2 regions of the Kineococcus endophyticus genome follow, and region 2 is predicted to be linked to the other one. Evidence: riboswitches for the same ligand, from Rfam matches in the RefSeq annotation. Region 2 holds a riboswitch; the other holds the start of a gene.

Region 1 (14,042 bases), on a different contig from region 2:
CCGAGCCGCAGGAGGAGCGGGACCGCGGCGACCGCCGTCCCGACGAGCAGCAGGACGGTGTCGGCGCGGCGCCAGGGCGCGGGCAGCGCCCAGCTGCGCCGCCCCGCACGCTCGCCGGCGAACCCGCGGGCGTCCATCGCCAACGAGACGCGGCCGGCGCCGCGGACGGCGTCGACGAGCAGCCCGAACGACGTCGAGGCGGCCCAGCGCACGCGTCCGACGGGGCCACGGCCGGGGCCGAGACCCCGGACGCGGCGGGCCGCGGCGATCTGGTCCCAGGAGTCGGCGAGGGCATCGAGCCGCCCGAGCGCGACGACGACCGCGACGACGACGCGCCCCGGCACGCGCAGCCGCTGTGCGAGGTGGTCGCCCGCCTCGGCGGCGTCCAGCCATCCCAGGAGCAGCGCTCCCGGGAGCACGAGGACGAGCAGCCGCAACGCCGCCGTGAGCGCCGTCCACAGGGGCTCGGGGCTGTCGCCGGCGAGGACCGTCGACCAGCCCACCGACAGCGCCGCGATGCCCAGGGGCAGCAGCCGGCGCAGCGCGGCGCGCACGTCACCGACGACGAGGGGCAGGCAGAGCGCCTGCACGACAAGGGCTCCGGCGGCCTGCCACCACTCCTGGACCGCGAAGGCCCCGACGGCGCACAGGACCCCGACGGCCAGCAGGGGCAGCGGCCCGCAGTGCCGGACGACGGGTCCGGGGCCTGCGCTACGGCGTTCGGCGGCGGTGGGGGGCACGGTCGTCTCCACCACCTCGTCCACCTCCTCCACAGGGCCGTCCACACCCCGCACACGACTGCCCACAGCGTCGTCCACAGTGCTGTGCACAGAGGTGTGGACACCGGTGTGGACACCCGCGCGGACGGGGCGGCGCCCACCGCGCGTCACGCGGCCACCCCCACGCGGTGCCCGGCGCTGAGGCGGACGGGAGCGGTGCTGCGGTCGGCGAGCGCGTCGAGGAGCCGGCCGTCGTGGGTCCCGACGGCGACGGTGGCCCCGTCGCGGGCGGCCGCGGCGAGCAGCCCCGCGACGACGGCCCACGTCCCCCGGTCCTGCCCGACGGTGGGCTCGTCGGCGACGACGAGCACGGGTCCCGCGGCGAACGCGCCGGCCACCGCGAGCCGCCGCTGCTCCCCGCCGGAGAGGCGGAAGGGGTTGGCGTCGGCGAGGGCGGACAACCCGAGCAGGTCCAGCAGGGCCTCCCCGCGGTCCGGGTCGCGCCCCAGGACCTCGGCCGTCGCGGTGACCTCGGCCCGCACGGTCGCGGCGACGAAGGTGTGCTCGGGGAACTGCGGCACCCAGCCCGCCCGCGCGGCCAGCTCGAGGGAGGTCCAGGTGTGCGGGGCACGTCGTCCCCGGCGCCCCGCGAGGGCCGTGGCCGCGAGCAGCCGGCCGGACGTGGGCGCGGTGAGCCCCGCCAGCAGCGACAGCAGGCTCGACTTGCCCGCCCCGCTGTCGCCCGTGACCGGCGTGACCGCGCCCGCGGGCAGCGCCAGGTCCACCCCGCGCAGGACCGTCGCGGGTGGGCGGGGTCGCAGGCCGCGGCGGGTGCGCACGAGGCCGAGCGCCTCCCCGTGCAGGACGTCGCCGGGGCCGGGGTCCAACGCCGGGACGAGGAGCCCCGCGGGCACCTCGCAGGGTGCGGGCGCCGCGACGCCGGGCCACCACAGGTCGCCCGTGCCGGTGGGTGGGGCGTCGAGGGCGGAGCCGTCGTGCACGACGCCCCCGCCCACGCCGAGGACGACGACGCGGTCGACGTGCGGGGCCCAGCCGGCGACGTCGTGGTCGACGACGACGAGGCTGCGGGACTCCCCGGCCGCCTCCAGGACGGCCGCGCGGACGGCCGCCGCCGTCGGGGCGTCGAGCATCGAGGTGGGTTCGTCCAGGAGCAGGACGGCGGGGTCCGCGGCCAGCGTCCCGGCGAGCGCGAGGCGTTGCCGCTCCCCGCCGGACAGCGTCCGCACCTCGCGGTCGCGCCCGGCGGTGAAGCGGGCGGTGGCGTGCGCGCGGGCGACCAGGCGCCACGTGCCGAGCCGGTCGAGGCCGGCGTTCTCGGGGCCGAAGGCCGTGTCCCGGCCGGCAGTCTCGGCCACGACGGCGTCGACGGGGTCCTGCACGAGCAGGCCGACCTCCCCGGGGGCCGCCTCGCGACCGTCCAGGCGGAGGTCCCCGACGGCGTCGACGTCCTCGTCGAGCAGCCCGGCGAGCGCCCGGAGGACGGTGGACTTCCCCGCCCCGCTGGGGCCGGCGAGCAGCACGCGCTCGCCGGCCCCGACGTCCAGGTCGACGTCGCGGACCAGCGCGCGACCGCCGGGGGCGGTGACGGTCAGCCCGCGCAGCGCGAGGTGGGGCACGGTGTCAGCCGCGGTGCTCGCGCCCGGCGGGGAACGCCGAGAGCGCGCCGGTGCGGGCCAGCGCCCGCACGAGGGCCCAGCCGCCGAGACCGGCGACCAGGGCGCCGGAGACGGCGAAGCACGCGACGTAGACGATCTGGAACCCGAGGGTCCAGGCGCCGGAGTAGTAGGCGAACAGCTCGTAGACGCCCTCGAGCACAGCGGCGACGACCCCGGCGAGCACCGCCACGGCCGGTCCGAAGCGGCGCCAGGCGAACAAGGCCACCGCGAGCTCGACGCCGATGCCCTGGATGGCCCCGGAGACGAGCACGCCCGTGGACCAGTGGCTGCCCAGGAGGGCCTCGACGGACGCGGCGGTCATCTCGGCGAGCAGCGCCGCACCGGGCCTGCGGATGACCAGGGCCGCGACGACGGCGGGCAGCAGCCAGACGCCGGAGAGGATGCTCTGCACGAACGGCACGGCGACGAAGAGGGGCGTGAGGGCCGTGTAGAGGACGCCCCAGCCCCAGAACACGACCCCGAAGGCGACGCCGAGGACGGCGGCGGTGAGCAGGTCGACGGTGCGCCAGTGGTGCGCGGCGCGCGAACGGTTGAGCGTGGTGCTCACGGTGGTTCCTCCTGGTCCCAGGAGGGGGACGCGCGACCACCGCGGTCACGCGTCGAGGACGTCCCGACTCCCTACGCCGGTGTGAACCGGATCAGGTTCGAGGGTCTGCGGAAACCCGCACTCTCAGCGCCCCACGGCGCTCCCCTGTCGTTGCGCAGCGAGGGTACCCCGCCGCGGCGGTCCCGGGTGAGGGGAGGATGGCCCGGTGCTGCGGATGATGCGGGGACCGGACGGTGGGCCGTCGCGGGCCGTCAAGCTCATGACCCTGGTGGTCGTGCTGGCGGTCCTGGCCGGGAGCGCCGCGGCGCTGACCCCGGTCCTGGGCTGGCTCCTGGGTCTGCTGTAGGGCAGGGTTGCCGCCCATGAGCTCGATCGTCTGGAAGTTCGTCGGCCCGGGCGCCGGCATCCTCGCGACCGCGGTCGCGGGGCGCGTCACGAAGAAGGTCTGGGTCGCGGTGACGAAGTCGCCGCCGCCGGACAACCCGGAGGACCCGGACGTGGCGTGGAAGGAGGCGGTCGTGTGGGCGCTGGCCTCCGGTGCGGTCATCGGCCTCACCCGGCTGATCGTCGAGCGCCAGGCCGCCGTCTGGTACCGCAAGAGCTTCGGGGAACTCCCGCCCGGCCTCGGCCCGGGCGACGACGGGGCGGTCAAGGAGTACTCCTGACCCGTTCGTGAGGGTGTCGTGACGACGGCCCCCGTGACCCGGTTCCCGGGTGCGGTCCCCCTGCCGCAGTGCTGCAGTGGGACCGCACCGGGAACCACCCGGTCACGGAGGAGGCTGACGATGAGCGCCACGGACAAGATCAAGAACGCCGCCCAGGACCTCGCGGGCAAGGCCAAGGAGGCCGTCGGCGGCGCCAAGGGCGACGACGAACTGCGCGCCGAGGGTCAGAAGGACCAGGCGGCGGCCGACCTGAAGCAGCGCGGCGAGCACGTCAAGGACGCCTTCAAGGGCTGAGCCCTCCGGCTGGGCCTCAGCCGAACAGCTCCACCAGCCGGTCCTGCCGGGCGTCGACGACGGGGTCGACGACCTGCAGGTCCGGGTGGGCGTCGTGGTGGGCGACGATCTCCCGTGCACCCTGCGCGAAGCTCGTCGTGGCGGCGAAACCCGGGACGAGCCGCTTGAGCACGGTGTTGTCGAAGACCACCGAGTGCGCCTTGTCCCCCAGCAGACCCGGCCCCCGGTCGGGTGCCTCGCGGGCGATGACGTCGCTGGGGACGTGGACGATCCGCGGATCCTCCACACCGGCCGCGGTGGCCAGCCGCCGCGCGATCCCGTCCCACGTCAGCACCTCGTCCGACGTGATGTGCACGGCCTCACCGGTGACGGCGGGTTCGCCGAGGAGCGGTACGAAACCCTGCGCGAAGTCGGTGTGGTGGGTCAGGACCCACGTCGAGGTGCCGTCGCCGTGCACGACGACGGGTTTGCCACGCCGCATCCGGTCCACAGCCGTCCACCCGTCGTCGAGGGGGACCATCGCGCGGTCGTAGGTGTGGCTGGGCCGGACCACGACCGCCGGGAAACCGTTCTCGCGCCACTCCCGGGTCAGCAGCTCCTCACAGGCGATCTTGTCGCGGGAGTACTGCCAGAAGGGGTTGCGCAGCGGCGTCGACTCCGTGATGGGCAGGTGCCCCACGGGTTTGGCGTAGGCGCTCGCGCTGGAGATGAACACGAACTGCCCGGTCCGGCCGCGGAACTGCTCGACGTCCGCGGCGACGTGCTCGGGGGTGAAGGCGACGAAGTCGACGACCACGTCGAAGGTCCTGTCCCCCACCGCGTCCCGCACCGCGGCGGGGTCACGGCCGTCGGCCGTCAGGGTCTCCACCCCCTCGGGCAGGGAGCGCCGGCCGGAGCCGCGGTTGAGGACGGTCAGGTCGATCCCCCGCCGGACCGCGAGGTCGGCACAGGCGGAGCTGATGGTCCCGGTGCCACCGATGAACAGGACGCGCACGTTTCCTCCCGTCGTTCCCCGACGACCCCGTCGGGTGCCCTCACCCTAGACGCCGTTTCCGGCACCGACACCCGCTGGGACGGTCGTCAAGCCTGCCCGTCGCAGACGGCCGCCTCGACGGCGGCGTTCACGTCCGCGAGGTCGTCGAGCGTGCGCGGAAGCGCGGTCACCGCGACGACGACGGACCGGCCGTCGGAGGTGACGAGGTTCCGCGTCTCGTACCCCTGGATGTCCCCGCCGTGCCCCCACGCCTCGACCCCGCAGCTCAGGGTCCGGTGCGCGAAGCCCAGCCCGTAGCTCCAGCCCGGTTCGGGTTCGAACTCCGCCGCCGGCACGGTCTTCAGCAGTTCCGCACGCTGCGCCGGGGCGAGCAGGTCCGACCCCTCCGCGCCGTCGGCACCGAGGACGGCGGCCTGGAACCGCGCAAGGTCCGACGGCGTCGAGACGAGTTGTCCCGCAGCCCACCCGAGGGACGGGTCGGTCTCGGTGACGTCGGTCCACGGCGCGTCCTCGCCGGCGGCGAGGTAGCCGCGGGGGTGTTCACCGCGGATCTCCTGTTCCCCGGTGCCGGGCCAGTAGGTGTCCTCCAGCCCGAGGCGGTCGACGATCCGCTGCGTGATCTGCTCGCCGATCGGCCGGCCCGTGACGCGCTGCACGAGCATCCCGGCGAGGAGGTAGTTCGTGTTGCTGTACTGCCACTGCGCGCCGGGTGAGAACTCCGCCGGGGCGGCGAGCGCGGCCTGCAGCAGCTGCGAGGGGTCGAAGTAGGTGTGCCGGATGTCCAGCAGTGCGGTGTCGCCCTGGCTGACGTCAGCGACGACGGTGTCGTAGTCGGGCAGGCCGCTGGTCTGCTGCAGGAGCTGGCGGACGGTGATGGCGCGACCGTCCCCACCGGGTCCGCGCACGAGACCGGGCAGGTAGGTCTCGACGGGTTCGTCGAGGGCGACCTTCCCCTCCCCGACGAGCTGCAGCACGACGACGGCGGTGAACGTCTTGGTGTTGCTGGCGATGCGGACCCGCCCGTCGGCGTGGATCGGGTCGCCCGTCGCGAGGTCCTGGACCCCGGCGGTGTAGTTCGTGACGCTTCCGTCGGCGTCGCGGACGGAGGCGAGGGCTCCCGGGAACCCGTCCTCGCGGACGAGGTCGTCGAGGCGCTGCTGGACGACGGACGAGCGCTGGCCCTGGTGCGCCCCGGGGGCGGCGGTCGCGGCGGACGTCAGGCCCAGGGAGAGGACGGCGGCGCCGGCGAGGGCGGCGGCGAGCGAGCGGGTCTTCGTGGTGGTCACGGGTTCCTCCTGGGTGGTGGCTTCCTCGGTGCCCTCAGCCTCCCGAGACCGGCCCGCCCGATCGATCCCGTGCGCTGGACGACCGGAGGTGGTGCCTGCACCACCTCCGGCGCGCGCCGCAGCCGTCCGGCCACCACAGTGGGCGGGTGAGCGAGGAGACGACACCCCACGTGGACCCGCGCGACAACGCCGAGGTCCGCACCGTCCAGGAGAGCGGGAGCCGGGAGAACGCCCGCGCGTCCGACTCCGGCCCCGTGCCGAGCCCGGCGCGCGACCCGCAGGACCCGCTGGGCCTGGAGGACGACGTGGCCGACGGGACCGGGCAGGGCAACCCCATCGCCGGGGTCGAGATCAGCGAGGAGGACGCCGCGAACGCCGTTCCGGCCGACCAGGGGCCCGAGGGCACCCGCTGACGTCCCCGGTCACGCGCCCGCCAGGCGTGCCGCGACGGTCGGCACGAGCACGGGCGCGTTGACCGCGGCGTGCAACGCCATGCACGCCACCAGGTTCCGGCGCCACAGGTAGAGGACGTAGATCGCGACGGTCCCGCCGGCGTGGTGCAGCAACCACTCCGGCCCGAAGAACACCAGGTGCGGGACGACGAAGAACGGCGCGGTGAGGGCGACCGCGAGCCACCGCCGCCCGAGCAGTTCCGTGAGGCGTTCGAGCGGGTAGCCGCGGAACAGGACCTCCTCGACCACGGCCGCGGTGAGGACCATCGCCACGACGGCGAGCAGCGGCAGCGCGACGATCTCCGCGCTCCCCCGTCCCGGGCCGTCCGTCGGCGGCAGGACCAGGGAGCCCAGCCACGACCAGAGCATCGCCGCGCCGAACAGGACGAGGGCGGACTCGAGGTCGCGACCGGTCGGGCGCACGACGCGCAGCGAGGCCAGGTCCCGGCGCTCGACGGCCCGGACCCAGGCCAGCAGGAGCGTGACCGCGAGGACGTTCCACGCGATGGACGCAGCCGGTCCGGTGAGCCCCAGCACGCCCAGCACCTGCGACGGGTCGGCGCCGCTGGCTCGGACGAGGGGTGGCAGCCACATCGGCGTCCAGGCGAGCGCGATCCCCGCGAGCACGACCCACCACCCGCGTGCGCCGGTCCTGCCCCGCCCCTCCTCCCCCGTCGCTGGCATGCGACTAGAGTAAACGCTCTAGAGCATGTACTCCAGGGAGGTCCCGTGACCGGCAGCGGAGGCGACCGGGTGAACCCGCGCCGCCGGGCGATCCTCGAGGCGGCCGGGCAGCAGTTCGCCGTCGCCGGGTACGACCGCACGTCCACGGCCTCGATCTGCCGGGCGGCGGGGGTCTCCTCGGGGACGTTCTTCCACCACTTCCCGACCAAGCTCGACGTGCTCGTGGGGGTCCTCGACGCGGGCCGGGACGCCACGACCCGCCGGCTGGCCGCACTGGAGGAGCGCGGTTCGGGCCTCACCGCCGTCCTCGCGCACGCCGCGGACACCGAGGCCGAGGCGGGGGACCCGGCGTACTCCGGACTCGTGCTCGCCGTCGCGGCCGTCGAGCAGGACCCCCGGGTGGCCGCGGCCCTGCACGCCGAGACCGACCTCGTGCACGGTTTCCTGGTGCGGCAGCTGGAGATCGCCGGACGTCGCAGCGAGCTGCGGACCGGCGTCGCCGCTCCCGAGGTCCTGGCGCGGCGGGTGCGGTGGCTGCTGGACGGCGCCGCGGCCGACGCGCTCACCGCCCCACCCGGACCGGGCGAGGTCGTCGAGGCGGTCCGGGCCCTGCTGGCGTGACCGGGTTCCGGCGACCCCGGGAACGACGAAGGCCCAGGTCCACCGGACCTGGGCCTTCGTGCTGGAGCGGGCGACGAGAATCGAACTCGCACTATCAGCTTGGGAAGCTGAAGTTCTACCATTGAACTACGCCCGCATGCCCTGCAGAACAGGACGGTGACCACTGTAACCGACGGCGGCGGGTGCTCGCACCGGCGGTACCGTGACGCCCGTGCTGCTCTCCGACCGCGACATCCGCGCCCAGCTGGACTCCGGACGGGTCGCGCTCTCCCCGTACGACCCGTCGATGGTGCAGCCGAGCAGCGTCGACGTGCGGCTGGACCGCTTCTTCCGCCTCTTCGACAACCACAAGTACTCGGTCATCGACCCCGCGCAGGAGCAGCCCGAACTCACCCGTCTGGTCGAGACCGCGCCCGACGAGGCGTTCATCCTGCACCCCGGCGAGTTCGTCCTCGGCTCGACGTACGAGGTCGTCTCCCTGCCGGACGACATCTCCGCACGGCTGGAGGGCAAGAGCAGCCTGGGCCGGCTCGGCCTGCTGACCCACTCGACGGCGGGGTTCATCGACGCGGGCTTCTCGGGCCACGTGACGCTGGAGCTGTCGAACGTCGCGACGCTGCCGATCACGCTGTGGCCGGGCATGAAGATCGGCCAGCTGTGCTTCTTCCAGCTCTCCTCCCCCGCCGAGCAGCCCTACGGCAGCGGCGCCTCGGGCTCGCGGTACCAGGGGCAGCGCGGGCCGACGCCGAGCCGCTCGGCGCAGGGGTTCCACCGCACCGAGGTCTGACCGGCGGGACGCACCCACCCGTTCGGCCCAGCCGTGACGGAGAACACTTCAGTCGTCCCGTGGGCGAGCCGTTGACACGGGTGTGGAGCTCGCGGTGACGACGGACGGGGAGGGGACCGCAGTGGACGCGCACCCCCTCGCACCGCCCGCACCCGTCGACGAGGCCACGTCCCGCTCCCCCGTGCGCGTGGGCCGGCAGGGCATCTACGACACCGAGCGCCGACTCGTGGCCTACGAGCTGCTCTTCCGCAACCACGGCCGGGCCAGCGCCGAGCTCGCCGAGGGCGCCGAGCAGGACCACGCGACGTCGCAGGTCATCAGCGCCACCTTCGGCGACTTCGGCGTCGAGCAGATCGCGGGCGACCGGCTCCTGTTCATCAACCTCACCCGGGGGTTCTTCACCGGCGCCCTGCCCATCCCGTGCTCCCCCGACCAGGTCGTGCTGGAGCTGCTGGAGAACGTCGAGGTCGACGACGAGGTGCTCGAGGGGCTGCGCCGGCTGCGCGCCCAGGGCTACCGCATCGCCATCGACGACTTCATCGGCGAGGAGGGGCGGCTGCCGGCCGTGGCCCTCGCCGACTACGTGAAGATCGACGTCGAGGCGGCCGGGGACGACTTCGAGCGGGTCCTGGTCCTGGCCCGCGAGCACAACCCGACGGCGCTCGTCGTCGTCGAGCGCATCGAGGACGACGCGCTGTTCGCCCGGTGCCTCGCCGCGGGCGCGGACCTGTTCCAGGGGTACGGGTTGCAACGGCCGGTGACGCTCGAGGCGGTCAGCCTCACGCCCTCGCAGCTGGTCTGCCTGCGCCTGGTGCGCGCGCTCACCGGCACCGACGCACCGCTGCACGAGATCGAGCAGCTCGTCGCCTCCGACCCGGCCCTCAGCCTGCGCGTCCTGAAGACCGTCTCCTCGGCCGCGGCCGGCACGAAGTCGGGCATCACCTCGCTGCGCCAGGCGATCGTCCTGCTCGGCCGCCAGCAGCTGTGCTCGTGGGTGGTGCTCATGCTGCTGGGCGGCGTGACCAGCGTGGACACCGAGGCGCTGACGATGGTGCTGGCGCGGGCGGCGGCCTGCTCGCGGCTGGCCCCGCAGGACGCCGACCTCGCCTACACGGTGGGCCTGCTGTCCGGGGTCGCCACCGTGCTGGGGATGGCCGAGGACGAGCTGGTGGACACGACAGGCGTGGCGCAGTCGGTGCGGGCAGCCCTCGTGCACCGCCGCGGGCCGGCCGGCGGCGCCCTGCGCGCGGTCCTCGCCTACGAGGAGGACGACCCGTTCGTCATCACGGACGCCGGTCACGCCGTGTACGAGGTCTCCCGCGCCTACCTGACTGCGCTCAGTGGGGCCATGGTCACCGTGAGTTCGGTCCTGGAGCGTCCCTGACGCCGGACACGCCACGGGCGTGCACTCTCCGCTCAGGCGGACCTACCCTGGCGCCGTGACCAGCGAGCGGGAGGACCCCGGCTCCGGGCCGGCGGACGCCGGTGCCGCGGTGGGTGCTGTCCCCTCCGGCCCCGCCGACGAGGGCGAGGAACGGGCACTGGCCCTGGCCCACCGCGTCTTCGAGCACGCCCGCAACGGCCGGGTCCGTGAACTGTGCGGCTACCTCGACCTCGGCGTCCCGGTGAACTCGACCGACAGCGACGGCAACTCGCTCGTCATGCTGGCCGCCTACCACGGTCACCCCCGCACGGTCCTGGCCCTGCTCGAACGCGACGCCGACCCCGACCGCGCCAACAGCCGCGGTCAGACCCCGCTCGCCGCCGCCGTCTTCAAGGGCGAGGTGGAGGTCGTGGCCGCGCTCGTCGCCGCCGACGCCGACCCCTACCTCGGCACCCCGAGCGCGCTCGAGGCCGCCCGGTTCTTCGGCCGCCAGGACCTCCTGGAACTGCTCGAGGTCCCCGAACCGGACTGACCGTCCCTCCCCGGCACCGCCGTCCCGTTAGCCTGGCGACGGTCGGCGCGTCCGCGTCGAGCGCGGGCGGACCCTGCGCTGGCACGACGCACGGCGGAGGCACCACGTGGCGGAAGTCCCCGCGACCCGCCGGCGTCAGCGCGTGCTGCGGCACCCGGCCCAGGTCGTGGCCCTCGGCTTCGCCCTCGCCGTCGCCCTCGGCACCGCCCTGCTCTGGCTGCCCGTCGCCCGGCGGGGCCCGGGGTCGGCCACCTTCGTCGAGGCCCTGTTCACCGCGGTCAGCGCGCTGTGCGTCACGGGGCACGTCGTCGTGGACACCCGCGAGCACTGGTCCACGTTCGGGCTCGTCGTCATCCTCGCCCTCGCCCAGGTCGGCGGGTTCGGGATCATGACGTCCGCCTCGCTGCTGGGCGTCTTCGCCTCCCGGCGGCTCGGACTGCGCTCGCGGATGCTCACGGCCACGGAGTCGCGCGGTCTGAACCTCGGCGACGTCCGCTCGGTGCTGCTCGGCGTCGTGCGCGTCTCGGTGGTCGTCGAGCTGGTGACGGCGGTGCTGCTCACGTCCCGGCTCTTCGCCGGCTACGACCGGACGATCACCGCGGCCGCGTGGGAGGGCACGTTCCTCGCCGTCTCCTCCTTCAACAACGCCGGTTTCGCGCTGCGCGGCGACAGCATGACGGCCTTCGTCGCGGACCCGTGGATGTGCCTGCCCGTCGTCGCGGCCTCGTTCCTCGGCGGCCTGGGCTTCCCCGTCCTGCTGGAGCTGCGCAAGCAGTTCCGCTTCCCCCAGCGCTGGTCCCTCCACACCAAGCTGACGCTCGTCACGACCGTCCCGCTGCTGTTCCTCGGGGCGGTGTTCCTCACCGTCAACGAGTGGCGCAACCCGGCGACCCTGGCGGGCCTGGACTGGTGGGCGCGGCCGCTGGCGGGGTTGTTCCAGGCCTCGGCCACCCGCAGCTCGGGGTTCAACTCGATCGACATCACGAGCATGAACGGCGGGTCCTGGCTCGTCATGGACGTCCTCATGTTCATCGGCGGCGGATCCGCGTCGACGGCCGGCGGGATCAAGGTGACGACGTTCGCCCTGCTCGCCGTCGCGGTCTACGCCGAGTTCCGCGGCGAGCCGACCGTCACGGTCTTCCGCCGCACGGTCGCCGACCGCGTCGTGCGGCAGGCGCTGACGGTGGCGCTCGCCTCCGTGGGCGTCGTCGTCGTCGCGACCGTCGTCCTCGTCGAGATGACCCGGGCCCCGCTGGACATGGTCGTCTTCGAGGTGGTCTCGTCGTTCGCCACGGTCGGGCTCAGCTCCGGGCTGCTCGTGCAGCTGCCGGACTCGGGGCAGGTCATCCTGGCCCTGTTGATGTTCCTCGGCCGCATCGGGCCGATCACGCTCGGCGCCGCCCTGGCGCTGCGCGAACGCACCCGCCTGTACGAGTACCCCGAAGGAAGGCCGATCATTGGGTAGCAAGCGCTCGGCTCTGGCCAGCCCGCGGTCGGTGGTCGTCATCGGCCTCGGCCGCTTCGGCCGCTCCCTGGCCCTGGAGCTCATGGAGGACGGGCAGGTCGACGTCCTGGGCATCGACAACGACGCGAGCCTCGTCGACGAGCTCGCGGGCTCCCTGACGCACGCCGTCGTCGCCGACTCCACGAAGGAGGAGGCGCTCCGGCAGCTGTCCGTCCACGAGTTCGACCGCGCCGTCGTCGGCATCGGGACGAACCTCGAGGCGAGCATCCTCACCGTCTCGACGCTGCTGCAGTTCGGGATCCGCAACGTGTGGGCCAAGGCGATCAGCGAGTCGCACGCCCGGATCCTCACGCAGCTCGGCGCGCACAAGGTGATCCGCCCCGAGCACGAGATGGGCCTGCGCGTGGCGCACCTCGTCCGCGGGCGGATGCTGGACTACATCGAGTTCGACGACGGCTACGCCATGGTCAAGACGACGCCGCCGAGCCCCATCGTCGGCCGCAGCCTGGGGCAGGTGAAGCTGCGCAGCACGTACAAGGTGACCGTCGTCGCGCACCACCGCGCCGGTGAGGGCTTCACCTACGCCACGCCCGAGACGGTGCTCGCCTCCGACGACGTCATCATCGTGTCCGGGCAGATCCGGGACGTCGAGGCCTTCAGCGCCCTGTCCTGACCCCCTGCCCCTGCGTGGAAAACACTCTTTCCGCCCCTCGAGAGCGCTCTCGAGGGGCGGAAGGAGTGTTTTCCACGGGGGCAGGGGGGTCAGCGGTCCTGGGAGTCGGGGTTGTCGCGGCGGTCCACGCCGGGCAGGCGGCGGCGCTCGGGCTCGCCGCGCTCGGCGCGCGTCAGGTCGATCGTCGTGCGGCGGTCGACCCGGTGCCGACGGTCGTCCTCGTCGTCGGCCGCAGCGGCCGTCCCCTCGTCACTCACGTGACCACCTCACCACGCTGCGTGTCCCCTGTCACGCCACTCCCGCGTTGCCGTGCCAGCGGGACCGACATATAGTGTCCCTATGCAACTTGATGGGGACCTGGCCGAACGCCTGCTCCTCAGCTGCTCGGCCTTGACGCGCGGCGCCGCGGCGGCCGCGGACGGCACCCGCCTGTCCCTGACGCAGGCGCGCGTGCTCAGCACGCTGGACCGCGACGGCGCCCTGCGCGTCAGCCGGCTCGCCGAGCTGGAGGGGTGTGCGCAGCCGAGCATGACGGGGCTCGTCACCCGGCTCGGCGACGCGGGCCTCGTGACGCGCACGACCGACCCCGCCGACGCCCGCGCCGTCCTCGTCGCGCTGACCGACGCCGGCCGCGACGCGCTGCTCGCCAACCGCAGCGCGCTGCGCGCCCCCGTGGCCGACGCCCTGCAGCACCTGCCGGCCCCGCCCGGCGACCTCGAACGACTGACCGGCCTGCTCGAGGACATCACCGCACTCGTCTCAGGAAGGACGTCCCGTGTCGACTGACACCACGTCGCACACCGCACCGGACGCGGCCGACGCACGTCCCGGACTGCTGAAGCAGCCCGTCGCCGTGTGGGCGGTGGCCTTCGCCGCCGTCGTCTCGTTCATGGGCATCGGCCTCGTCGACCCGATCCTGCCCGCCATCGCCGGGGAACTCGGCGCCACCAAGGCGCAGACCCTGCTGCTGTTCACGTCCTACCTCGGCATCACCGGGCTCGCGATGCTGCTCACCGGCTGGATCTCCAGCCGGTTCGGCGCGAAGAAGACGCTCATGGCCGGGCTCGCCCTCATCGTGGTCTTCGCCGCGCTGGCCGGGTCGTCGTCCTCGATCGCGCAGATCGTCGGGTTCCGCGCCGGCTGGGGCCTGGGCAACGCGCTGTTCATCGCCACGGCGCTGGCCACCATCGTCGGCGCCGCAAGCGGCGGGATGGCGAACGCGATCATCCTCTACGAGGCCGC
Region 2 (14,042 bases):
ACCGTGGATCGCCTCGGCGGGGGCGCCCGCCTCGCGCAGCTGGTCGGCCAGGCGCTGGGCGCCGAGCTTGGTGCGCACGAAGAAGATCGAGCGCGCCGGACGCTGGCTGATCTCGGTGAGGATCGAGAGCTTGTCGTGCGGGCGCACGGCGAACACGCGGTGCTCCATGTGCCCGACGTCCTCGGGGTCGGCCGGGACGGCGTGGAAGGCCGGGTCCGTGAGGAAGTCCGTCACGAGGGCCTCGACACCGCGGTCCAGCGTGGCCGAGAAGAACATCCGCTGACCGCCCTGCTTGGTGCCCTCGATGATCGAGCGCACGTTGGGCAGGAAGCCCAGGTCGGCCATGTGGTCGGCCTCGTCGAGGACGGCCACGTCGACCTCGGCCAGCGAGACGGCGTCGCGCTCGATGAGGTCCACGAGGCGACCGGGGGTCGCGATGAGGACGTCGATCCCGCGCTGGAGCGCCGCGATCTGGCGGCCGTACGGGACACCGCCGACGACCACGGACAGCCGCAGGTCGAGGGAGTCACCGAGGGGGCGCAGCGCGTCGGCCACCTGCATGGCGAGCTCGCGGGTCGGCACGAGGACCAGACCGCGGGGGGCGCCGGTGATGCGGGCGCGCTTCTGCTGGGCCAGGCGGGCCAGCATCGGCAGGCCGAAGCCCAGCGTCTTGCCGGACCCGGTGCGGGCGCGGCCGAGGATGTCGCGGCCGGCGATGCCGTCGGGCAGCACGCGCTGCTGGATGGCGAACGGCGCGGTCATCCCGCGACGCTCGAGGGCCGCGACGAGCTCGTCGGGCAGGCCGAGCTCGGAGAAGGTCGCGTCGACGACCTCGATGCCCTCGGCCGCGGTGAGCGCCTGCTCGGTCGCGGACGGGGCGAAGGAGCGGGGGCTGCGCGGCGGGCCGTTGCGACGGGCACCACCGAAGCGGCCGCCGCCGGAACCGCCGCTGCGGCCCTGGTAGCCGCCCCCGTTGCCGCCGCTGCGGCCCTGGTAGCCACCGGAGGACCGGGGACGCTCGTCGCGGGAGTAGCCGCCACCGCCGCGGGGGCGGTCGTCACGGTCGAAGGAGCGCTCACCGCGGTCGGACCGCTCGTAGCGGTCGGTGTAGGCGCGGGAATCGCGGCGCTGGTAACCACCCTCGTCGTTGCGGGGGCGGGAGGAACGGTACGAACGGTCGTCGTACTGGGGCATGGGGTACTGAACTCCACGTGGGGCTCGTCGGCCGCACGGCGGTCCGCCCCCAGGACACGCGAAAGCGCACTGATGCTGAGGGATGAGACTCAAGCGACCTCGCGGGCGGCTCGCCCGCTGAGTGGACGGCATCGACACCGTCGCCTCAAGGGTAACAGGCCTCGGCCCCGCCTTCTTCCCGCGCGCGCTCAGCCCCGGGACGCCTGGATCGCCGTGAGGGCGATCGTGTAGACGATGTCGTCCACGAGCGCACCGCGCGACAGGTCGTTGACGGGCTTCGCGAGCCCCTGCAGCATCGGGCCCACCGAGATGACGCCTGCGTTGCGCTGCACCGCCTTGTAGGTCGTGTTGCCCGTGTTGAGGTCCGGGAAGACGAACACCGTGGCGCGGCCGGCGACGGGCGAGTCCGGCGCCTTCGACGCGGCCACCGACGCCACCGCGGCGGCGTCGTACTGCAGCGGACCGTCGATGACGAGGTCCGGGTCGCGCTCGCGGGCGATGCGGGTCGCCTCGGCCACCTTGTCCACGCTCGACCCCGACCCCGAGGACCCGGTGGAGAAGCTGATCATCGCCACCCTCGGCTCGATCCCGAACGCGCGGGCCGAGGACGCCGACTGCAGGGCGATGTCGGCGAGGTCCTCCGGACCGGGGTCGGGGTTCACGGCGCAGTCGCCGTAGATCACGACGTCGTCGGGCAGGCACATGAAGAACACGCTGGACACCAGCCGGGCACCGGGCTTGGTCCGGATCACCTGCAGCGCAGGGCGGACGGTGGCGGCGGTCGTGTGGACGGCCCCGGCGACGAGGCCGTCGACGTCCCCGGCCTGCAGCATCGTGGTGCCCAGCCAGATCGGGTCGGCGAGGGAGTCGCGGGCCACGTCCGGCTGCAGGCCCTTGTGCTTGCGGGCCTCCACGAGCACGTCGACGTACTGCTCGACGAGGTCGGCCGGGTCGAGCACCTCGACGCCGTCGGGCAGGGTCAGCCCGAGGCCCGCGGCGACGGCGGCGACCTCGTCGGGCGCGCCGAGCAGCACGGGCCGGGCGATGCCGCGCTGGGCGCAGATCGCGGCCGCCTGGACGGTGCGGGGTTCGGTGCCCTCGGGCAGGACGATGCGCTGCACCCGTTCGGCCGCCAGCGTCGTCAGACGCCGACGGAAGGCGGCGGGCGAGAGCCGCGGGCGGTGCGCCGCCGTCGGCAGCTGCGCCAGCCAGCCCGGGTCCAGGGCGTCCGCGACGGTCGCGGCGAGCGCGAGCGCCCGCTCGGCGTCGTCCGCGGGGACCTCGGGGTCGAGGCGGTTCACGGCCGTCGCGGTGGCGTACGTGCTGCGGGCCGAGCGCAGGATCGGCAGCCCGGTCGCGGCGGCCGCGGCGGTCAGCTCCCCCACCCGCGGGTCCATGCCGACCCCGGCCGTCAGCAGCAGCCCGGCGAGCCGGGTGCCGTTGAGCGCGGCCAGGCAGGTGGCCATGACGACGTCGTGCCGGTCGCCGGGGACGAGGATGAGCCGGCCCTCGCGCAGGAGCGGCAGCATCCCGGGCACGGCCTGCGCCGCGACGACGACCTCCTTGATGCGCCGGCCCTGGTCGCCGTGGGTCAGGACCTCCATGTCGAGCTCGTGGTCGAGGTCGTGGACGAGGTCGCGCACCCGCAGCCACGTGAGGTCCCCGCGGAACGGCACGACGCCGACGAGCGGGATCTCGTGGTGCCCCAGCGCGCCCCGCAGCGCCGCGACCCGCGCGACGGCGGTCTCGGGGTCCCCGGCGACGGGCCAGCGGGACACCACCCCGCCCACGACGCGCAGGGCCTCCCCGGCGCGGTAAGTCCCCGCCGTGACGGCCATGTCCTCCGCGATGCGTTCGGGCGCACCGGGTTCGGCGCCGAGCAGACCCGCGGACCCGACGAGCAGCACGTCGGCGTCCAGGGCCGTCGCGAGCGCCTGGTTGACCCGGCCGGAGAACACCTGGTCGGCCGAGGGCGCCAGCCCCTCGACGACGACGACGTCGTGCGCGGCCAGGACCGTCTCGGCGTCCGCCACGACCTCCTCCATGAGGTCGTCGACCTCACCGCGGGAGAGCCGTTCCACGACGTGGCCCGAGGCGATCGGCTCGCTCGGGTCGAGCGTCGTGGTCAACCGGACGAGGGCGACCGAGCGGTCCGGTTCCCCCGACCGCGTCGACTGCGCGAGCGGTTTGTGGAACCCGACGTCCACGCCCCGTGCGTCGAGCGCGCGCACCAGCCCGAGGCAGGTCGAGGTGAGACCGGCGCCGTGACCGGTGGGGACGACGAGCAGCACGCGGGCCATGCGCCCACCCTCCCGCACGAGGGTCCGACCGGCCCGCGGGGGTCAGTGCTGGTTCACGAGCGCGACGGTGTCCCGGGCGATGAGCAGTTCCTCGTCGGTCGGGACGACCATCGCCAGCGGACCGGACCCGGGCACGGTGATGCGCCCGACCGGCGTCGACCCGCGGCCGTGGTCGGCGTTGGCGGCGGGGTCCTCGACGAGGCCGAGGTGGGCGAGGCGGGCCAGCAGCATCGAGCGCACGTTGACCGCGTTCTCCCCGATCCCACCGGTCAGGACGAGGGCGTCGAGCCCGCCGAGCGAGACCGTCAGGGCGGCGACGTGCTTGGCCGCGCGGTGGACGAAGACGTCGAGCGCGAGCCGCGCGCCGGCGTGGCCCTCGGCGGCCTTGCCCGACAGCGTCCGGACGTCGTTCGACAGGCCCGACAGCGCGAGCAGCCCGGAGGCGGAGTTCAGCTGCCGGACGATCTCGGTGACGCTCTCCCCCGTGCGGTCGGCGACGAGCTCGACGACGGCCGGGTCGAGGTCGCCCGAGCGCGTCCCCATGACCAGGCCCTCCAGCGGCGTCAGGCCCATGGTCGTGTCGACCGACCGACCGCCCAGGACAGCCGTTGCGCTGCACCCGTTCCCGAGGTGCGCGACGACCGTCTTGAGGGTCGCCGGGTCCCGGCCGTCGGCCTCGGTGAGGATCTGGGCGGCGCGCTGGCTGACGAACCGGTGGCTCGTGCCGTGCATCCCGTAGCGGCGGACGCCGAACTCCTCGTACCAGCGCGCGGGCACCGCGTACCGGTAGTTCACCTCGGGCATCGTCTGGTGGAACGCGGTGTCGAAGACGGCCACGTGCTCGAGGTCGGGCAGGACCGCGCGCGCGGCCTCGATGCCGGAGGCGTTGGCCGGGTTGTGCAGGGGCGCCAGCGCCGACAGCTCGTGGATCTGCCCCAGGACGCGGTCGTCGATGCGGACGGAGCCGCGGAAGACCGACCCGCCCTGCACGACGCGGTGCCCGACGCCGAGCAGCGGCGGCAGGTCGAGGTCGAGCAGGCGCTGCAGGACGTGGGCCAGGGCGCCGCGGTGCGTCGTCGCGGCGGGCGTGATGGTGCGCGTCGTGGACTCCCCGCCCGACGTCGTCGTCATGTGCACGACGGCGTCGGGGCTGCCGATGCGCTCGCCCAGGCAGCTGAGGGCGCGCTCGCCCGTCTCCGGGTCCACGAGCGCGAGCTTGACCGACGAGCTCCCGCAGTTGACCACCACGACCGACCCGTTGCCCACCACGAGACCCCCTTCGAACGACCTGTCCCACCCCGCCACGGGAAGGCTCTCACGCACCCCCGACACGGCCCGGCAGCACTCCCGCCAGGGTGGTGGCGAGGTCGGGGGCGACCTCCAGCGCCCGGTCCCCCTCCGGTTGCAGGTACCCCATGACGGCCACGTGCTCGGCGGGCAGGGCGAAGGCCCCGCCCGCGTTGACGGACTGCCCCCAGCCCATGGCCCAGCGCGTGCCGTCCGGGTCCGTGCCGCACGGGCAGGACGGCCAGACGCCCAGGCCGTTGCCCAGCGGCTGCAGGTCGACGAGCTCGGCGCGGGCCTGCGGGGTCAGGACGAGGTCGGAGGAGAACAGCGCGCCCTGCCAGCGGGCCAGGTCGCCCGGGGAGGCGACGACGCCACCGGAGGAGAACCCCACCCAGCCGGGGACCTCGCGCTGCTCGACGGTCATCGTCGTGAGGCCCAGCGGTCCCGCCACGCGGTCGGCGACGAGGTCGGCGTACGGCTGTCCCGTCACCTGCTCCAGGAGCAGGCCGAGCCAGAGGAACCCGCTGTTGGAGTAGCTGACCTGCTCCCCCGGCGCGAAGAGCGGGGGTGCCTGCACGGCGAGCGCCACCAGGTCGACCGGGCTCCACACCCGGTCGGGGTCGAAGCCCGGCGTCTGCGTGTACTGCGGCAGCCCGCCGGCGTGGTGCAGCAACTGGCGGGGCGTGACCTGCACCCCGGGCGGGACGCCGTCGAGGTCGGGAACGGGCGCGTCGAGGTCGATCGTCCCGCGGGTCGCCTCCTGCAGGACGAGGGCGGCCGTCACGCCCTTGGTCAGCGACGCAGCGAGGACCGGTTCGCCGGCCGGCAGTCCCGTGCCGAGGGCGACCGAGCTCGTCCCCTCCCACACCGCGTCCCAGCGCTCCGCCCCGGAGGCGACGCCCACGCTGGCGGCGTCGATGCCGTCGGTGCGGGCCACCCAGTCGTCCAGCGCCTGTTGCAGGACGTCGGCGGGCAGCTCCGCCAGGGGTGCCTCGCGGGTGGGGAGCACGACGTCCGGGTCGGCGACGGCGTCGAAGGCGGACTGCTCCAGGGCGCTGCGGTCCGAGGGGCCGGGGATGGCCAGCAGTGACGGGCTGGGCCCGCCCGCGAAGGCGACGGACAGGGCGAGGCAGCCGGCGGTGACGGGCCCCAGCGCCGCGGGCAGCAGCAGCGCCGGCCGGGCGGGCCGGGCCCCTCGGACGGGCCACCACCGGGGCGGGCGGCCGCCGGCGACGTCCTCGACCCAGCCGACGGCGAGGACCGCGACGGCGGTCAGGACCACCGAGCCGGTCACGACCAGCGGGACCGCCGTCCACGCCCCGCCGGGCGGCCGGACCTCGTCGACGGCGGTGCGCGTCAGCACGATCGCGGCCGGGTGCCACAGGTAGATCGTCACCGCACGGGCCGTCACGCCCCGCAGGACCGCTCCCCCGCGGGCCGACCAGCGGCGCAGGGGTCCCTCGACGAGCCCGAGGGCCGCCAGCCAGCCGAGGGCGGCCAGCGCCAGCAGGAGCCACGAGGAGTTGAGCGACCCCCGGTCCAGCGGGACCACCGTCGTCAGGGCCAGCGCGCCGCCCACCCCGGTGACGGCGACGGCGGCGAGGACGGCGCGTCCCGGCAGCGCCCGGGCACCGGCCCAGGCGGCCCCGAGCACGGCGAAGAGGCCGTAGCAGAGGGCGTCCCCGACGCCGGTGCGCAGCGCCCCCACCGGCGTGGGCAGGCCCGCGCGCGGCCCGAGCTCCAGCAGGGCCAGCCCTGCGCAGGCGACGACGGACGCGAGCACGGGACGGCGGGCGCAGCGGACGACGACGGGCGCGAGGGCCACGAGCCACAGGTAGTCGCTGACGTACCAGAGGTGAGAGGTCAGCCAGCCCTGCTGCCCTTCCGCCCCGACCGGTGGCAGCAGGGGCAGCGCCCAGCGCCACGCGTCGCCGAGGGCGAGCTCCTCGCCGCTGCGTCGCGCGGTGAGGGCCGTCGTGACGAGGACGGCCGCCCCGAAGACCCAGAACGGCACGAGCAGCCGCCGCGCCCGCCGCAGGGCCGTGCGCGCCCAGCCGCCGCGGTCCAGGCTCGTCGCGAGCAGCGACCCCGCGAGGAAGAACATCACCGGCATGGCCGGGAACACCCAGGACAGCCAGGCCCACGCCAGCGCGTGCCACAGCAGCACCCGGACCAGCGCGACGGTCCGCAGACCGTCGACCAGCGGGTCGCGGGTGCGGGCGGGCGCGGGCGGCGTCAGGACCGAGCTGGGAGAGGTCATCGGTACCGAGCCTCTCATTGCACGGGGTCGGGCCAGCCCTCCCTGCGGTGGGCGCTCTCCCAGAACAGCCACTCGTAGCGCGTCGCGACGGCGAAGGCCTCGTGCATGGCCTCCTCGAGGTCGGGCCGGGCGGCGGCGTCGACCAGGTCCCGCGCCGTGGCCGTCGCGGCGTGGAAGGCGGGGTCGTCGTACGTCGCGACCCACCGGGCGAACGGGTGGCCCTCGACGAGCCCGGCACGGGCGGCCAGCCGGCGCCCGGCGTCGGCGTAGACCCAGAAGCAGGGCAGCACCGCGGCCGCGCCCACCGCGTACGGCGCGGTGGCGGCCGTGGCGACGAGGTGCGAGACGTACCCGAGCGTCGTCGGGGAGGCGACCGGCGCCGCCCCGTCCCCGGGCGGCAGCACCCCCGCCTCGAGCAGGTCGCCGTGCAGCGAGGACTCCACGACGGCCGCACCGTGCGCCGAGGACGCCCAGAACCCGGCCGCCGCGGCGTCGGGTGCGCGGGCGGCCAGCAGGGACAGCGCCCTGGCGTACCCCTGCAGGTAGAGCGCGTCTTGTTCGAGGTAGTGCCGGAACACGCCCGGGTCGAGCGTGCCATCGGCGAGCTCGGCGAGGAACGCGCACCGTTCGACGGCGGCGCGCACCGCGGCGGTCCGCTCCCACGCGGTCGCGGTGAAGCTCACGACGGCGCTCACCTGGCCTCCCGCAGCGCGAAGGCGTGGTCGAGGGGGCCGTGCGCACCCGGCTGTCCCGACCCGACGGCGAGGGCCCGTCCGGCGAGCAGGGCCGACTGCAGGTAGTCCCGCGCCGGCCCGGCCAGGGCGTCCCAGTCGGCCCCGGGGTGCAGCGCGGCCTGCGCGGCGAGGGCGGCGGACAGCGTGCAGCCCGTCCCGTGCGTCCCCGTGGTGTCCACGCGGGGGCGCCGCAGCACCGTCTCCCCCGCCGGCCCGACGAGGACGTCGACGCTCTCGGGGCCCCGGAGGTGGCCGCCCTTGAGCAGCACCGCGGTCCCCGTGCGGAAGAACAGCTCCCGCGCCTGGGCCCGGGCGCCGTCGAGGTCCGTGGCCGGGGCGGCGTCGAGCAGGACGGCCGCCTCCGGGACGTTCGGGGTGACGAGGTCGGCGACGGGCAGCAGGTCCTCGCGGACGGCGGCGACGGCGGCCGGGTCCAGCAGCCGGTCCCCGCTCGTGGCGACCATCACCGGGTCCAGCACGACGGGCCCCAGGCCCCCGCGGCGCACGGCGGCGGCGACGGCGGCCACGACCTGCGCGTCGGCCAGCATCCCGATCTTCGTCGCGTGCACGGTGATGTCCTCGAGCACGGCGTCGAGCTGGTCGGTGACGAACGCCGCGGGCACGACGTGCACCCCGCGGACCCCGCGGGTGTTCTGCGCCGTGAGCGCCGTCAGCACGCTGGTCCCGAAGACGCCGTGCGCCGCGAACGTCTTGAGGTCGGCCTGGATCCCCGCCCCGCCGCCGGAGTCGCTGCCCGCGATCGTCAGGGCCACGGGGACGGCGACCCGCGCGCTCACCGGCGCTCCCCCGCCCGGTCCCACTGCGCCCGCAGGTCCCGCGCCGCCCGTTCCGGGTCCGCCGCGCCGCAGATCTCCGAGACCACGCAGAACCCGGTGATCCCCGTGCCGCACAACCCGTCGAGGTTGTCCTGGTGGATCCCGCCGATCGCCACGCACGGCACCGGCGACGCCGCGACGACGGCCGCGACGCCGTCGGCGCCGAGTGCCGCGGCCGCGTCCGGTTTCGTCGCGGTCTCCCGCACGGGCCCGACGCCGAGGTGGTCGACGACCGCCGGGTCCACCGCCGCGGCCTGCTCCGGCGTCGAGACGGACAAGCCCAGCAGCAGGTCCGGCGCGATCCGCCGCACCTCGTGCGCCGGCAGGTCGCTCTGCCCCAGGTGCACGCCGTCGACGCCGGCGATCAGCGCGACGTCCACGGCGTCGTTCACCAGCAAGGGAACTCCCGTGCCCCGCAGCACGTCCCGGACAGCCAGGACGAGCGCGAGGCGCTCGCGGTCGGAGCCCTCCTTGGCGCGCACCTGGACGGCGTCGACGCCACCCGCGACGGCGGCGCGGACGACGGCCGGGACGCCGCGGTCACCGCACTGGGCGGTGTCGGTGACGAGGTAGAGCGTGGGCCGGAACGGCGCTCTCACGCGAGGCGTCCGGCGCCGTCGAGGACGTCCTGCGGACCGACGGCGTCGAGTTCGTCGAGCCACGCGATCGCGAAGGACCCGGGCCGGTCGGCCCGCGCCGCAGCGCGTTCCGCGGCGATGGCGACGTGCAGGTGCGCGGCGGCGGTCGCCACGAGCGGGTCGGGTTCGGCCGACGCGTAGGCGGCGACGAGCGCCCCGAGCGAGCACCCCGCCCCCGTCGTGCGGGTGAGCAGCACGTGCCCGCCGGCGACGCGGACGGTCCGGTCGCCGTGGACGAGGACGTCGACGGGACCCGACACGGCCACCACCCCGCCGGTGCGGGCGCTGAGCCCCCGCGCCGCCTCCAGGGCGTCCTCGGCCCCGTCGGTCGCGTCGACCCCACGGCCGCCGGCACCCGCCCCGGCGAGGCCGAGCACCTCGGAGGCGTTGCCGCGCACCACGGTCGGTGCGTGGTCGAGCAGCTCGCGGGCGATCCGCGTGCGGAACTCCAGCCCGCCGACGGCGACGGGGTCCAGCACCCAGGGCCGTCCGTGCTCGCGCGCCGACCCCGCGGCCAGGGACATGGCCTGCGCCTTCGTCTCGTCCAGGGTCCCGACGTTGACGAGGACGGCGGAGGCGAGCGCCGCGAACGCGGCGGCCTCGTGCACGTTGTCCACCATCGCGGGGGCCGCCCCCACGGCGAGCAGGGCGTTGGCGGTGATCGTCTGCACCACCGAGTTGGTGAGGCACTGGACCAGGGGCGCCCCCTGGGCCACGGCCTCGCGGGCGCGGGCGACGTCCTGGGCGGACACCAGCGTGGAACCGGTCGTGGAGGGTGCAGCCATGCCGCGACATCCCTTCGTCAGCATTACCTGAATCAGGTGCGACGGGTGTGATCTCAGCTGCGCGATCCGCGCGCAGCACCCCGTGTCGCGGCGAACGCTACACCGCCGTCCGCCCCCGTTTGCCGGGGGTTCGCCGGGGTAGCCCCACGGCATGAGCCTGAACCTGTCGGGATCGGACCTGTCGGTGCACCCGCGGACGACCGCCGGTCAGCACCTGTCGCTCGTCGTCGGGGGGCTGCTGGTGCTGTTCGGGATCGCCGGGTTCGTCGTCTCCGGTTTCTCCGACTGGACGGGCGGCACGCAGGAGCAGCAGGTGGTCGGGTTCTCGGTGAACCCGCTCTCCAGCGCCGTGCACCTCGTCCTGGGACTGCTGGGGCTGCTCGCCCGCACGGGGCGCCGCCGCGCCCGCTGGTACGGGGTCGTCGTGTTCCTGGCGTTCGCCGGGCTCTTCGCGTGGGGGGCGTCCAGCGACGGGTCCGGGGACACCGTGCTGAACCTGGCCTGGCCGATCACCACCGCGCACGGCGTCCTCGCCGCGGCCGGCATCGTCATCGCCCTCGTGCCGGTGACGGCCGGGCGGCGGCAGTCCACCGCCGAACTGCGCTGACCCCGACGGGGTCAGCGCAGCCCAGGGGCCCTCAGGCCTCGCCGCCCTCGCGGACGCCGGCCCACAGGTCGACGCCGGAGTCGACGGCGAACTCCTCGATCGCGCTCAGTTCGGAGTCGGTGAACTCCAGGTTCTGCACCGCGGCCACGTTGTCCTCGACCTGCTGCACCGAACTGGCGCCGATGAGAGTCGTGGTCACGCGCCGGTCGCGCAGGGTCCAGGCCAGGGCGAGCTGCGCGAGCGTCTGGCCGCGGCCCTCGGCGATCTCCTGCAGGCCGCGGATGCGGCGCAGCGTCTCGTCGTTCAAGATCGACGGGTCGAGGGACTTGCCCTGCGCCGCACGGGAGTCCTCCGGGATCCCGTTGAGGTAGCGGTTCGTCAGCAGCCCCTGCGCGAGCGCGGTGAAGGGGATGCACCCGACGCCCTCGGCCTCCAGGACGTCCAGCAGCCCGGACTCGATCCAGCGGTTGAACATCGAGTACGACGGCTGGTGGATCAGCAGCGGGGTGCCGAGGTCGCGCAGGATCCGCGAGGCCTGCAGCGTGCGTTCCGGGCCGTAGGAGGAGATCCCGACGTACAGCGCCTTGCCCGAGCGGACGATGGCGTCGAGCGCCCCCATCGTCTCCTCGAGCGGGGTGTCCGGGTCCGGACGGTGGTGGTAGAAGATGTCGACGTGGTCCAGGCCCATGCGCTGGAGCGACTGGTCCAGGGAGGCCGTCAGGTACTTGCGCGACCCGCGGTCCCCGTACGGCCCGGGCCACATGTCCCAGCCGGCCTTGGAGGAGATGACGAGTTCGTCGCGGTAGGGCTTGAAGTCCTCGCGGAACAACCGCCCGAAGTTCGTCTCGGCGGTGCCGTAGGGCGGGCCGTAGTTGTTCGCGAGGTCGAAGTGGGTGATGCCCAGGTCGAACGCGCGGCGGGTGATGTCGCGCTGGGTCTGGAACGGCTTGTCGTCGCCGAAGTTGTGCCAGAACCCGAGCGAGAGCGCCGGGAGTTCCAGGCCGCTGCGTCCGCAGCGGCGGTAGGGCATGGACTCGTACCGTCCAGCGTCTGCGGTGTACGTGGTGGGGCTCACGTCGGCGATCCTGCCACGCGCAGCGCCGCGGCGGCACGGGCCAGTTCCTCGACGCGGGCGAAGTCCCCCGCGGCGAGGGCGTCCGCCGGGGTGAGCCAACTGCCGCCCACGCACCCCACGTTCGAGAGGGCGAGGTACTCCGCCGCGTTCGCCGGGGAGATCCCCCCGGTCGGGCAGAACCGCACCTGCGGCAGGACCGTGCGCAGCGCTGCGAGGAACGGGGCACCGCCGGACTGCTGGGCGGGGAAGAACTTCAGCTCGTGGACCCCGAGTTCCAGCGCCACCAGGGCTTCGGAGACCGTCGCGACCCCCGGCAGCAGCGGGACGCCGCGGTCGCGGGCGGCCCCGACGATCGAGGGTGTCGTGCCCGGGCTGACGAGGAACTGCGCGCCCGCGTCGACGGCGCGGGCGACGTCGTCGGCCGACGTGCAGGTGCCGACGCCGAGCAGGATGTCGGGGACCTCCGCGGCGACGGCCCGCACGGCGTCGAGCGCGACGGGCGTCCGCAGGGTCAGCTCGACCACCCCGACGCCGCCCGCGAGCAGCGCGCGGGCCAGCGGGACGGCCGTGGCGACGTCCTCGACGACGACGACGGGCACGACCGGGGAGACGTCGAGAACACTGGCTGGCGACACGGGGGGCTCCTCCTCGAGGTCCGGGTGGGCCCCACTGTCCCAGCCTCAGCCGACGCGGACCGCGCTGGGGGTGACCGTCCCGGTGACGACGAGACCGTCGTCGGCGACCTGCAGGCCCTCCAGCCGCACCTGCGGCGGGACCCCCTCGAGGGGGAAGGTGAAGCCGCCGAACCCCGCGGCCTCGAGCAGCTGCTCGGCGCGGCCGAGCGGCACCGAGGCCCCCGCCAGCTGAGCGCTCACCGGTTCCAGCCGGACGTCCGAGCCCTCCAGGACGGGCTTGCCCGTGACGGCGAGGTCGACGCCGAGCCCGAAGACGCGGACGGTCGCCCCCGCGCGGACGGCGTCCCCGTCGCGGGTGAGCGTCACGTCGAGGGCGCCGACGGAGGCCTTCTGCGCGAGGTCGGCGTAGGCCACCTCCGCCCGGACGGTGCCACCGGCGACGTCGACCGTCCCGGCACCACCGGTGAGCACGCTCGAGGGGACGTCCACCTCGGGCAGCCGCACGCGCACGTCCCGGACGACGAGGTCGTCCTCGGTCGTCATGCGGGGCACCGTCACGGTCACGTCCTCGAAGCGTCCCCGCACGGCCTGCCAGAGGAACGAGCCGCCCGCGAGGGTGACCTCGGGGTCCTGCGGGAGCCGGTACTCGCTGCGCAGCTGGGAGGCGACGCGGTCGGTCGCGTAGGTGCGGGCGGCCAGGTCGGCCGCCACGGCGATGACCGCGAGCGCCACGAGCGTGACGAGCACGCGGACGAGGGGACGGCCGGAGCGGCGGGCGGACGACACCCCACCACTGTCCCAGGACGGGTCCGCCGGGGATCACCCCGACCCGAGCAGTGCGGCGGCCACGTCGTCGGGCATCCCCCGGAACGCGTGCACCGCCGCGATCCGGCACCGCGCGACGCGCCGCAGCACGGCGACGCGGTCGGCGCGGGCCCCGTCCCAGGCGGCCAGCACACCGCGCTCGACGGCCGCGGCCGCGGCGCGGTGACCGCGCGCCGCGGCGAGGTCGAGGTGCGCGAGCAGGTTCGCGACGTCGAGCGCCGGGTCGGCGAGCGCCGCGGTGTCGACGTCCAGGAGCGTCACCCGCCGCCCCAGCAGCACCTGCCCGTCGTGCAGGTCACGGTGCGCGGGGACGGGCGCGGCCGGAGGCAACCGGCGCAGGGCCGCGGTCGCCGCGTCCGCCGCCGCACGGAGCCCGGGCGCGGCGACGCCGAAGGCGAGGGCGTCGGCGACCCACCGGTCCAGGACGGCGGCCTCGGCGGCGGTGTCGTGCACCGGCAGGTCGTCCGCCCCGGACGCGGCGAGCGCGGTGACGGCGGCGCCCGTGCGCCGGCCCGCCTCCTGGCAGGCGCCCACCTCCCCCGTGCGCAGGACGTCGGTCATCTCGACGCCGTCCGCGGCCCGCAGCTCCAGCCGTCCCGGGGCGCTCGCCGCGACGTCGACGAGGTCGGGGGCGTCCGACGTCCGCCCGCGGACCGGCACCAGGGCCGCGTCCAGCACGGCGTGCCGGTGCAGCGCGGTGCGCGTCGCGGCCGGGGAGGCGAGCTTGACGAAGGTGTCGCCGCGACGCAGGACGGCCCGCTTGCCGAAGCGGTGCGCGAGGAGCCGCCCGGGCAGGGCGTGCACGTCCCCGAGCCGCGGGTCCTGCGCGCGGAGGCGGACGGGGCCGCCGACCGAGGCCGCGGTCC

Evidence for each region. Region 2 has a riboswitch for thiamine pyrophosphate ahead of thiM (hydroxyethylthiazole kinase). Riboswitches for the same ligand answer to the same signal wherever they lie in the genome.
Region 1: another riboswitch for thiamine pyrophosphate. It lies ahead of AB1207_RS10780 (ECF transporter S component); the one in region 2 lies ahead of thiM (hydroxyethylthiazole kinase).

Annotation. Positions count from the first base shown of each region.
Region 1 is NZ_JBFNQN010000006.1:266,147-280,188, reverse strand. It holds gene AB1207_RS10790 (energy-coupling factor transporter transmembrane component T family protein) at 1-740, opposite strand, end outside; gene AB1207_RS10785 (ATP-binding cassette domain-containing protein) at 887-2,356, opposite strand; gene AB1207_RS10780 (ECF transporter S component) at 2,361-2,963, opposite strand; TPP riboswitch at 3,015-3,119, opposite strand; gene AB1207_RS10775 (hypothetical protein) at 3,169-3,309, shown strand; gene AB1207_RS10770 (DUF4235 domain-containing protein) at 3,326-3,628, shown strand; gene AB1207_RS10765 (CsbD family protein) at 3,749-3,922, shown strand; gene AB1207_RS10760 (SDR family oxidoreductase) at 3,939-4,916, opposite strand; gene AB1207_RS10755 (serine hydrolase domain-containing protein) at 5,003-6,202, opposite strand; gene AB1207_RS10750 (hypothetical protein) at 6,349-6,615, shown strand; gene AB1207_RS10745 (CPBP family intramembrane glutamic endopeptidase) at 6,625-7,338, opposite strand; gene AB1207_RS10740 (TetR/AcrR family transcriptional regulator) at 7,384-7,959, shown strand; tRNA gene AB1207_RS10735 (tRNA-Gly) at 8,022-8,095, opposite strand; gene dcd (dCTP deaminase) at 8,171-8,746, shown strand; gene AB1207_RS10725 (EAL and HDOD domain-containing protein) at 8,868-10,130, shown strand; gene AB1207_RS10720 (ankyrin repeat domain-containing protein) at 10,240-10,662, shown strand; gene AB1207_RS10715 (TrkH family potassium uptake protein) at 10,769-12,127, shown strand; gene AB1207_RS10710 (potassium channel family protein) at 12,159-12,800, shown strand; gene AB1207_RS10705 (hypothetical protein) at 12,890-13,057, opposite strand; gene AB1207_RS10700 (MarR family winged helix-turn-helix transcriptional regulator) at 13,140-13,586, shown strand; gene AB1207_RS10695 (MFS transporter) at 13,576-14,042, shown strand, end outside.
Region 2 is NZ_JBFNQN010000015.1:15,014-29,055, forward strand. It holds gene AB1207_RS19730 (DEAD/DEAH box helicase) at 1-1,194, opposite strand, end outside; gene pta (phosphate acetyltransferase) at 1,383-3,494, opposite strand; gene AB1207_RS19740 (acetate/propionate family kinase) at 3,537-4,760, opposite strand; gene AB1207_RS19745 (serine hydrolase) at 4,810-7,041, opposite strand; gene AB1207_RS19750 (TenA family protein) at 7,056-7,736, opposite strand; gene thiD (bifunctional hydroxymethylpyrimidine kinase/phosphomethylpyrimidine kinase) at 7,733-8,572, opposite strand; gene thiE (thiamine phosphate synthase) at 8,569-9,210, opposite strand; gene thiM (hydroxyethylthiazole kinase) at 9,207-10,034, opposite strand; TPP riboswitch at 10,027-10,127, opposite strand; gene AB1207_RS19770 (DUF4383 domain-containing protein) at 10,186-10,641, shown strand; gene mgrA (L-glyceraldehyde 3-phosphate reductase) at 10,673-11,716, opposite strand; gene eda (bifunctional 4-hydroxy-2-oxoglutarate aldolase/2-dehydro-3-deoxy-phosphogluconate aldolase) at 11,713-12,351, opposite strand; gene AB1207_RS19785 (LmeA family phospholipid-binding protein) at 12,397-13,137, opposite strand; gene AB1207_RS19790 (hypothetical protein) at 13,171-14,042, opposite strand, start outside.